DNA from 2 places in the Streptomyces sp. NPDC005004 genome. Region 2 is predicted to be linked to the other one. Evidence: riboswitches for the same ligand, from Rfam matches in the RefSeq annotation. Region 2 holds a riboswitch; the other holds the start of a gene.
The links. Region 2 has a riboswitch for S-adenosylmethionine ahead of thrC (threonine synthase). Riboswitches for the same ligand answer to the same signal wherever they lie in the genome.
Positions count from the first base shown of each region.

Region 1 (5,247 bases), on a different contig from region 2:
TGCCCGTGTCACCAGTCTGCTCCCCTTTCTCCTCTTCCTCCCGCTGCGCTTCCCGGCCTGGGTGGTGCTGCCGTTCTGGGCCGGCCTCCAGTGGTTCGCGGCCTCCCGCGCGCCCGAGGGACCCGGGGTGGCCTACCTCGCCCACGTGGTCGGCTTCTGCCTGGGCTTCGGCTACGCGTGGGTGCGGTACGGGCGGAGAGCTAGAGTGAAGGCCGTTCCGGCTTCGGCGTCCGAGGGAGAAAACCAGCCGTGATCACCGCGATCGTCCTGATCAAGACCAGCGTGGACCGGATTCCGGAGATCGCCGAGCAGATCGCCGCCCTGGACAGCGTCAGCGAGGTGTTCTCCGTCACCGGCACCTACGACCTCATCGCCATGGTCCGCGTCGCCCGCCACGAAGACCTCGCCGAGGTCATCCCGGCCCGCATCAGCAAGATCCCCGGCGTGGAGGCCACCGACACCCACGTCGCCTTCCGCACCTACTCCCAGCACGACCTGGAAGCGGCGTTCGCGATCGGCCTGGACAACTAGCCCCTCCGGCGGCTCGGCGGTTCGGCGGTTCACCTCCGCCTGAGTGCCCGGCCGGGAGCCGGAGGGCCGCCGCCGCCCCCACAAGGGCCGACCTGTACGGGATCGCGATCGGCCGCCGCCTCCCCCGCCGGGACCGAGCCGGAGGAATGTCCGGCACGGACCGTCACCCGCCCGGGGATGCCCCGCGCGAACGTGATCGGCCCGCGCGCCCGTACCCCCCTGCCCGGCCGGCGCGGGCCGTCGGCCGCCTCGGGGCGCCGAACCCCCGGGGGGCGCGGGCGCGGTCGGCCGTCGTCCCGCCTCCACCGGACCCGCCCCCGGGGCGTCGCTCAGTCCTCCGGGACGCAGTGGCCGTTCTCCGTGCGGTAGCGCCACCGCGCGCCGTGCTCGACCAGCTCTCGCACGGCCCGTACGAAGCGGTCGACGTGCTCCTCGGGGGTGCCCGCGCCGAAGCTGACGCGGACCGCGTTCAGGGGGGTGTCGGGGGTGTCGCAGGCGGTGGGGGTGTCGGGGGTGCCGTCGAGCAGGGTGCGGACGAGGGGGTGGGCGCAGAAGAGGCCGTCGCGGACGCCGATGCCGTACTCGGCGGAGAGGGCGGCGGCGAGGTGGGAGCTGTTCCAGCCGGCCACCACGAAGGAGAGCACCCCGACGCGCGGGGCGTCGTCCCCGAAGAGGGACAGGACGCGGACGCCGGGCACCTCGGCCAGCCCCTCGCGCACCCGGTGGATCAGCAGCGCCTCCCGCTCGGCCAGGCGGTCGAGACCCGCCTCGGTCAGCGCCGTGCAGGCGGAGGCGATCGCGTAGGCGCCGATGACGTTCGGGGACCCCGCCTCGTGCCGGGCGGCGCCCTCGTGCCACTCCACCTCGACGCGGCCGTCCGCACCCCGTACGACCCGGCGGCTCGCCCCACCGCCCGCGAGGTACGGCTCCGCAGCCGTCAGCCAGTCGGAGCGCCCGGCCAGCACCCCCGAGCCGAAGGGCGCGTACAGCTTGTGCCCGGAGAAGGCCACCCAGTCCACGTCCAGCTCCCGCACGCTCACCGGGTGGTGCGGGGCCAGCTGTGCCGCGTCGAGGACGATCCGGGCGCCGTGGGCGTGGGCCGTCGCCGCCAGCTCGCGCACCGGCCACAGCTCCCCGGTGACGTTCGAGGCGCCGGTGACGCAGACCAGCGCCGGGGCGCCGGTGTCCCGTACGGCGAGGGCCCGCTCCAGCGCGGCCACGGCCGCCTCGGGGCCGCGGGGCGCGGCGAGGACGGTGACCCGGTCCTCCGGCCAGGGCAGCAGCGCCGCGTGGTGCTCGGTCTCGAAGACGAACACCTCGCACCCGGCGGGCAGCGCACGCGCCAGCAGGTTCAGCGAGTCGGTGGTCGAGCGGGTGAACACCACCTGGTCGTCGCCACGGCAGTCCAGGAAGCGGGCCACCGTACGGCGCGCGTTCTCGAACAGCTCGGTGGAGAGCCGGGACAGATGCCCGGCGCCGCGGTGGACACTGCCGTAGTACGGCGCGTAGGCGGCCACGTCGTCCCAGACGCGCCGGAGGGCGGGGGCACTGGCCGCGTAGTCGAGCGCGGCGTACTCCACCTCGCCGCCGGTCACGAGCGGCACGGTGACCCCGCACCCGAGGACGGGCAGCGGAGCGAGGACGGCGGGGGCAGCGGTGAGCACGGACATGAGGAGTCAACTCCCTTGAGGAAGCCCGGAGTCGGCACGCGGGTACGACAAGTCCCGGCACGCGACGACTCGGAGAGAAGAAGAGAAAGGGCGTGCGGAGGCGGGGCTCGACAGCCCTAACGCATTCGCTTGTTCAAGGAAGGCTCCCTCGACCGCGCTTGCCGTAGACCTCGCTGCCTACGGCCTGGTCCTCACCCGGGGCACCCCGCCACGGACGGAGGGTTGCCGGACAGCCGGCCGGGGCCTGTTGGCTGTCACTCGTGACCTGATCGAAAAATTAGCGGGAGGGGGACGGTTCACGCAACCGGCGTCCGGATCGCGGGACGCCGGTCACGTCACGTCGGCACCTCAGCGGTTCGTCGCCGCCACCCACCGCTCCAGCGTCCGCCCGGCCGCCCCGGAGTCGATGGACTCCGCAGCCAGGGCCATGCCGTCGCGCAACTGGTCCGCCAGGGGCGCCCCGGTCGGGTCCAGGGCCACCAGCGCGGCCGCCGAGTTCAGCAGCACCGCGTCCCGTACGGGTCCCGTCTCGCCGCCGAGGAGCCTGCGGGCGACCTCCGCGTTGTACGCCGGGTCGCCGCCGCGCAGGGCGTCCACCGGGACCAGTTCGACGCCGACGTCACGCGGGTCGAAGACCTCCTCGGTGACCTTGCCTTCGCGCACGATCCACACCCGTGAGGGCGAGGTCGTCGTCAGCTCGTCGAGACCGTCCTCGCCCCGGAAGACCAGGGAGGAGTTGCCCCGCTCGGCGAAGACGCCCGCCACGATGGGCGCCATGGCGAGGTTGGCGACGCCGACCGCCTGCGCCCGCACCCGGGCCGGGTTGGTCAGCGGGCCGATGACGTTGAAGACCGTACGGATGCCGAGCTGGCCGCGCGCGGCGCCCACGTGCCGCAGCGCCGGGTGGAACTTGATCGCGAAGCAGAAGGTGATCCCCGCCTCCTCCGCGACCTCGGCCACCCGCCCCGGGCTCAGTTCCAGATTGACGCCGAGCTTCTCCAGCACGTCGGAGGAGCCGGAGGCGGAGGACGCGGCGCGGTTGCCGTGCTTGATGACCTTCGCGCCGGTGCCCGCGACCACGATCGAGGACATCGTGGAGATGTTCACGGTCTTCGCGCCGTCGCCGCCGGTGCCGACGATGTCGACGGTCCGGCCCGGCACCTCGATGGTGTTCGCGTGGTCGTACATCGCCCGGACGATGCCGGTGATCTCCTGGACGGTCTCGCCCTTGGCGCGCAGCGCGACCAGGAACCCGGCGATCTGGGCGTCGGTCGCCTCGCCGCGCAGGAGCCGGTCCATCGCCCAGGCGGTCGCGTCGGCGCTCTGGTCCTCGCCCTCCAGCAGGGAGTTCAGTACGGCAGGCCAGGAACGGCCCGCCGCGGTGTCGCCTCCAGCGGGGGTCACAGCGCTCATCAGCCGCTCCTGTGTGAAAAGTCCTCGTTCGTGGGGCACGCGGGTGCCCACCCCCACCCTATCCAGCCCGAACAGGGCGAAGGGCCCCGCCCGGTCCCCCAAGCTCAAAGGAGCAGGGGGTACCCCATCGGACGGGGCCCTTCGTGCGTTGTGGCGACGCGGGGATCAGTGGTGGCCGTGGCCGCTCGTGATCTCCTTGTACTCCTCGACGGTCGGCTTCGGGATCTGGTTGTCCTCGCCGTAGTAGGCGTTGGACAGCTTCACGCGCAGCCGCTGCGACGCCGTCACCTTGCGCTCGACGCCGTTCTCGTCCACCGTCGCGCCGATCTCGGCCGGCTCGTACTGGTGGTGCGCCGTCAGGGTGTGGAGCTGCTCCTGGCTGAGCGGCTCGTGCACCTCGATGAACTCACCGTGCGGCAGGCGCTTGATGATGCCGGTCTCGCGGCCGTGCAGCACCTTCTCCTTGTCGCGGCGCTGGAGGCCGAGGCAGATCCGCTTGGTGACGATGAACGCGATCACCGGGCCCGCGAAGAAGCCGATGCGGACGAACCAGGTCACGGCGTTGATCGACAGGTGGAAGTGGGTGGCCCACAGGTCGTTGCCACCGCCGACCAGACCGATCATGTAGACCGTGACCCAGGCGACACCGAACGCGGTACGGGTCGGGGCGTTGCGCGGGCGGTCCAGGATGTGGTGCTCGCTCTTGTCGCCGGTGACCCAGGACTCGATGAACGGGTAGACCGCGATGGCCATCAGCACGACACCGAACAGCACCAGCGGGATGAACACACCCAGGACCAGCGTGTGGCCCCAGAAGTTGATCTCCCAGCCCGGCATGTAGCGGACCAGACCCTCGGCGAAGCCCATGTACCAGTCGGGCTGGGCGCCCGTGGAGACCTGGTCGGGGCGGTAGGGGCCCATCGCCCAGATCGGGTTGATCTGCGCGATCGCCGCGATGACCGCGATGACACCGAAGACCAGGAAGAAGAAGCCTCCGGCCTTCGCCATGTACACCGGCAGCAGCGGCATACCGACGACGTTGGTCTCCTTCTTCCCCGGACCCGCGAACTGCGTGTGCTTGTGGTAGAAGACCAGGATCAGGTGAGCCACCATCAGCCCGAGCATGATGCCCGGCAGCAGCAGGATGTGGATCGAGTAGAACCGCGCCACGAAGTCGTGACCCGGGAACTCGCCGCCGAAGAGGAAGAACGAGATGTACGTGCCGACGATCGGCATGGACAGGATCGCGCCCTCGGTGAAGCGCACACCGGTGCCGGAGAGCAGGTCGTCCGGGAGCGAGTAACCGGTGAAACCGGTGAACATGCCGAGGACGAACAGCAGGAAGCCGAACAGCCAGTTGACCTCACGCGGCTTGCGGAACGCGCCGGTGAAGAACACGCGCATCATGTGCACGAACATGCCCGCGAGGAAGATCAGCGCGGCCCAGTGGTGGATCTGCCGGATGAGCAGACCACCGCGCACGTCGAAGGAGATGTGCAGCGTGGAGCTGAACGCCTCCGACATGAGCTGTCCCTGGAGCGGGACGTAACTGCCGTGGTACTCCACCTCGTTCATCGACGGGTGGAAGAACAGCGTCAGATACACACCCGTGAGGATGATGATCATGAAGCTG
Region 1 covers NZ_JBSGAH010000011.1:38,058-43,304, reverse strand. Annotated here, with positions in the region: gene ACWEEU_RS17455 (rhomboid family intramembrane serine protease) at 1-253, shown strand, start outside; gene ACWEEU_RS17450 (Lrp/AsnC family transcriptional regulator) at 250-531, shown strand; gene ACWEEU_RS17445 (aminotransferase class V-fold PLP-dependent enzyme) at 861-2,201, opposite strand; SAM riboswitch class IV at 2,351-2,467, opposite strand; gene trpD (anthranilate phosphoribosyltransferase) at 2,550-3,614, opposite strand; gene qcrB (cytochrome bc1 complex cytochrome b subunit) at 3,780-5,247, opposite strand, start outside.
Region 1: it holds a riboswitch for S-adenosylmethionine, as region 2 does, so the genes downstream of both, ACWEEU_RS17445 (aminotransferase class V-fold PLP-dependent enzyme) here and thrC (threonine synthase) in region 2, are expected to answer to the same signal.

Region 2 (5,247 bases):
ACCGCCTCCCGGTCACCGTCCCCGAGCGCCGCGCACACCCACACCGCGTCGGTGTCCGGCCCGATCGCCGACAGTCCGGAAACCAGCCCGCCACCACCGCGCCGCGACGTCAGCGCCCCGTCCGGACCCACCGTGTACGACACCGGTCCGCGATTCGACGCGACCAGCACCTCAGCACCCTGCGTTGAAGCCATGGTCCTCAACCTAGCCCGGCACCGAAACCCTCAAACGTACGCGCGACCCGACACGGCGCCTCGTATACATCCCGCCTTTCACGGCGTAGGGCGCATCCGAGGCAGCCGACGGCGAGGACGCTCCACCGGGGGCCGTCCGCACCCGACGACACGAGCCGTACGGGCGGTGCGGGGAGGGGGGAGAGAGCGACGGCGACCGGCGCCGACGGCGAAGCCGAGGCGTCGCCCCCGTCAAGCCACCCGGCGAGCCGCGTACTCCGCGATCTCCGCCATCGGCGGCCGCTCCTCCGTGTCCACCGAGTACGTGCGGGGCTCGAACCCCGACACTCCCCGCTCGAACTGGGTCAGCGCGGGCCGCACCAGATGCCCCCGGGCAAGCCGCAACTGAGCCGTGCGGTAGATCGCCGCGGCCATGCGCCCAAGCGCCTGCCCGTCCTGGTGCCGGTGCTTGCGGACACCCACGTCGACCTGCGCCAGCGCGTCGAGCCCGACCAGGTGCAGGGAGTCCACCAGCATCCCCAGCTCCACCCCGTACCCCACGGGGAACGGCAGCTGCTCCAGCAGGGAGCGCCGGGCCGCGTACTCACCGCCCAGCGGCTGCACGAAACCGGCCAACTGCGGCCAGTGCATGTTGAGCAGCGGCCGCGCCATCAGCTCGGTGACCCGCCCGCCCTGCCCGGCGGCACCCCCCAGCGGACGGTCGTACATCGCCTTGACCAGGTCCACCTGCGGATCGGTGAGCAGCGGGCCGACGATGCCGAGGACGAAGTCCGAGGAGAACTCCTTCAGATCCGCGTCCACGAAGGCCACGATGTCGCCGCCGGTCGCGAGCAGCGACCGCCACAGCACCTCGCCCTTGCCGGGCACCGTGGGCAGCCGGGGCAGGATCGCGTCACGGTGCACGACCCGCGCGCCCGCGGCGGCGGCGACCTCGGAGGTGCGGTCGGTGGACCCGGAGTCCACCACGACTATCTCGTCCACCAGCGGTGCCTGCGTCACCAGGTCGTGGCGGATCACGGAGACGATGTCACCGACCGTCTCCTCCTCGTTCAGCGCGGGCAGCACCACGGACACCGTCTGCCCGGAGCGCTGCTTGGCGGCGAGGACGCGGTGCAGCGGGCGGTCGGCCACGGACCAGGAGCGGGTGGCCAGCCAGCGCTCGACTTCTTCCAGCATGGTCTGCGGCTCCTTCTCAGCGGGGACGTACGGTCACACGTGCCGGTGTCCATGAACCCGTCTCGCGGTTCGGACGACACCTTCAACTGTGCTGGCCTTCGGTTACAGTCTTGAACAACGCCGATGACCATCGCATGTCCGAGACGATCGGCGTCCACAACCGCATACAGCTCATCCAGAGGGGCAGAGGGACACGGCCCTGCGAAGCCCCGGCAACCCTCCAGCCGGTCTCGTGCGCGGACACACCGCGACCACGCGAGGCTCCCGGCTAGGGAAGGTGCCAAATCCGTCTCACGGCGAAGTGCGTCGTGAGGAAGATGAGGAGAAAGGGCCTCGCCTCCATGGCTGTGCAGACCATTGCCACCCCCGCTGTCGATCTCGGCCCCGCCGCCGCTCTGAGCTGCCGGGAGTGCGGGCACCGCGTGCCGCTCGGCCCGGTCTTCGCCTGCGAGGAGTGTTTCGGCCCGCTGGAGATCGCCTACGACTTCTCCGGCTACGACGCCGACAGCCTCCGCAAGCGCATCGAGTCCGGCCCCGCCAGCATCTGGCGCTACGCCCCGCTGCTGCCCGTCCCGGCCGACGTCGCCGACAAGCCGAACCTCAACCCCGGCTGGACCCGCCTGGTCAAGGCCGACAACCTCGCCCGTGAACTCGGCGTCACCGGCGGCCTGTTCGTCAAGGACGACTCCGGCAACCCCACCCACTCCTTCAAGGACCGCGTGGTCGCCCAGGCGCTGGAGGCCGCCCGTGCCTTCGGCTTCACCACGCTCTCCTGCTCCTCGACCGGCAACCTCGCCGGCGCGGTCGGCGCCGCGGCGGCCCGCGCGGGGCTGCGCTCCTGCGTGTTCATCCCGCACGACCTGGAGCAGGGCAAGGTCGTCATGGCCGCGGTCTACGGCGGTGAACTCGTCGGCATCGAGGGCAACTACGACGACGTGAACCGCTTCTGCTCCGAGCTGATCGGCGACCCGGCCGGCGAGGGCTGGGGCTTCGTCAACGTCAACCTGCGGCCGTACTACGCCGAGGGCTCCAAGACGCTGGCGTACGAGATCTGCGAGCAGCTCGGCTGGGAGCTGCCGGACCAGCTCGTGGTGCCGATCGCCTCCGGCTCCCAGCTCACGAAGATCGACAAGGGGCTCAAGGAGCTGATCCAGCTGGGCCTGGTCGAGGACAAGCCGTACAAGATCTTCGGCGCCCAGGCGGAGGGCTGCTCGCCGGTGTCGGCCGCGTACAAGGCGGGCCACGACGTCGTACGGCCCCAGAAGCCGGACACCATCGCCAAGTCGCTGGCCATCGGCAACCCGGCCGACGGGCCGTACGTCCTCGACATCGCCCGTCGCACGGGCGGCGCCGTGGAGGACGTGACGGACCCCCAGATCGTGGACGCCATCAAGCTCCTGGCCCGTACGGAGGGCATCTTCGCGGAGACGGCGGGCGGCGTGACGGTCGGCGTGACCCGCAAGCTGCTGGAGAACGGCGTACTGGACCCGACGCTCACCACCGTCGTCCTGAACACGGGTGACGGCCTGAAGACCCTGGACGCGGTGGCGGGTACCGGACTCACCGCGACCATTCGCCCGAGCCTCGAGTCGTTCCGAGGGGCCGGCCTCGCCTGACCCGCTCCTCGGAGTCCCGGGGAATCCGGCGGCCGCCCGACGGGGTCTCCCGTTTCGTGGCGGCCGCCCCTGGGGCGAATCCGAGCGGAGGTCTCACGCAAGGTGCCACAGGCCGCGGCCGCGGGCCCGGCAGCCACTACGCAAGCCCAGTTTTCATCGCGACCGGAGGTCGAATCGTATGAGCGTGACCGTGCGCATCCCCACCATCCTGCGTACCTACACCGGCGGGCAGGCGGAGGTCGCCGCCGAGGGGGCGACGCTCGCCGAGGTGATCGAGGACCTGGAGAAGCACCACACCGGCATCGCCGGGCGCGTCCTGGACGACGAGGGCAAGCTCCGCCGGTTCGTCAACGTGTACGTCAACGACGACGACGTGCGCTTCGAGGGCGGCCTCCAGACGCCGACCCCGGAGGGCGCCGGTGTGTCGATCATTCCGGCGGTCGCCGGCGGCTGAGAATTACCGGCAGTAACGCCGGTAACAAACTGTTCATCGAATGGCCCCCTCCGTAAGAGAAACGGAGGGGGCCATTCTGCGTGATTGAGCGCGATAGAGTTGGGGAACGCGCTCCCCGGCCGACAGGTCGGGAACCTTGGATTCATGCCGCACGCCCGACAAGAAGCAGCCAAAATGCACGGGTTATATGCGGCATTTATTGTTTTTATGGGGCCCGACTTGCCCTGAATTCAGCCGAATTCTCGCCAGATTCCGGACCGGTCTCGTCCAGATTTCTCGTCCGATTGACCTGTTGCAGACGGCAGTTGGACAGATACATTCAGCCGCGGTCGACGCGTTCCGGCGCACGCCCCCGACCCATGGGGGGTGAGGTCTGACCCGGGTCCGCGAAGGGTGGATCTGCGCAAGGGCCAGTAATAGGGGAGTTAGGCATGGCTCAGGGCACCGTCAAGTGGTTCAACGCGGAGAAGGGCTACGGCTTCATCGCGGTAGACGGTGGTGCGGACGTCTTCGTCCACTACAGCGCGATTCAGATGGACGGCTACCGCACCCTTGAGGAGGGCCAGCGGGTCGAGTTCGAGATCTCGCAGGGTCAGAAGGGCCCGCAGGCCGACATGGTTCGCCTCAGCGCCTGAACGTTTCTCGCACTGAACGTCTCATCGCGTCACACGTCCGTCTCACGTCTCACGTTCGAAGGGCCCGCACCCGGCACGGGGTGCGGGCCCTTCGTGCTGTCCGCGCCGCTCGGCGCGCCCCGCGCGCGTCCCCCGTCCGATCCCCCGAAGGCGCTTGCACTCGACCATGCCGAGTGCTAATCATTGCGTTAGCACTCTGAAGGTGAGAGTGACAACGAAGGACCGGGTCGGTGAGGCCCGCAGGCCGGGTGGGGCAAGGAACCACGAGGCCGGCGAGCCGTCCGTCGCGGGCGCGGGCGCGGTCCGAAGGAATCACCCCCAGTCCTGGAGGGACCACTTCACATGGCCAAGATCATCGCGTTCGACGAGGAGGCGCGGCGCGGCCTCGAGCGCGGCATGAACCAGCTCGCGGACGCCGTCAAGGTGACGCTCGGCCCCAAGGGCCGCAACGTCGTCCTCGAGAAGAAGTGGGGCGCCCCCACGATCACCAACGATGGTGTGTCCATCGCCAAGGAGATCGAGCTCGAGGACCCGTACGAGAAGATCGGCGCCGAGCTGGTCAAGGAAGTCGCCAAGAAGACGGACGACGTCGCCGGCGACGGTACGACCACCGCGACCGTGCTGGCCCAGGCCCTGGTCAAGGAGGGCCTGCGCAACGTAGCCGCCGGCGCCAACCCGATGGCCCTCAAGCGCGGTATCGAGAAGGCCGTCGAGGCCGTCTCCACCGCCCTGCTCGAGCAGGCCAAGGACGTGGAGACCAAGGAGCAGATCGCCTCCACCGCCTCCATCTCCGCCGCCGACACCCAGATCGGCGAGCTGATCGCCGAGGCCATGGACAAGGTCGGCAAGGAAGGCGTCATCACCGTCGAGGAGAGCAACACCTTCGGTCTGGAGCTCGAGCTCACCGAGGGTATGCGCTTCGACAAGGGCTACATCTCCGCCTACTTCGCGACCGACATGGAGCGCATGGAGGCGGTGCTCGAGGACCCGTACATCCTCATCGCCAACTCCAAGATCTCCTCGGTCAAGGACCTGCTCCCGCTCCTGGAGAAGGTCATGCAGTCGGGCAAGCCGCTGCTGATCATCGCCGAGGACGTCGAGGGCGAGGCCCTGTCGACCCTGGTCGTCAACAAGATCCGCGGCACCTTCAAGTCCGTCGCCGTCAAGGCCCC
Region 2 covers NZ_JBSGAH010000001.1:352,054-357,300, reverse strand. Annotated here, with positions in the region: gene ACWEEU_RS01605 (alpha,alpha-trehalose-phosphate synthase (UDP-forming)) at 1-194, opposite strand, end outside; gene ACWEEU_RS01600 (glucosyl-3-phosphoglycerate synthase) at 426-1,370, opposite strand; SAM riboswitch class I at 1,539-1,694, shown strand; gene thrC (threonine synthase) at 1,712-2,986, shown strand; gene ACWEEU_RS01590 (MoaD/ThiS family protein) at 3,165-3,440, shown strand; gene ACWEEU_RS01585 (cold-shock protein) at 3,872-4,075, shown strand; gene groL (chaperonin GroEL) at 4,418-5,247, shown strand, end outside.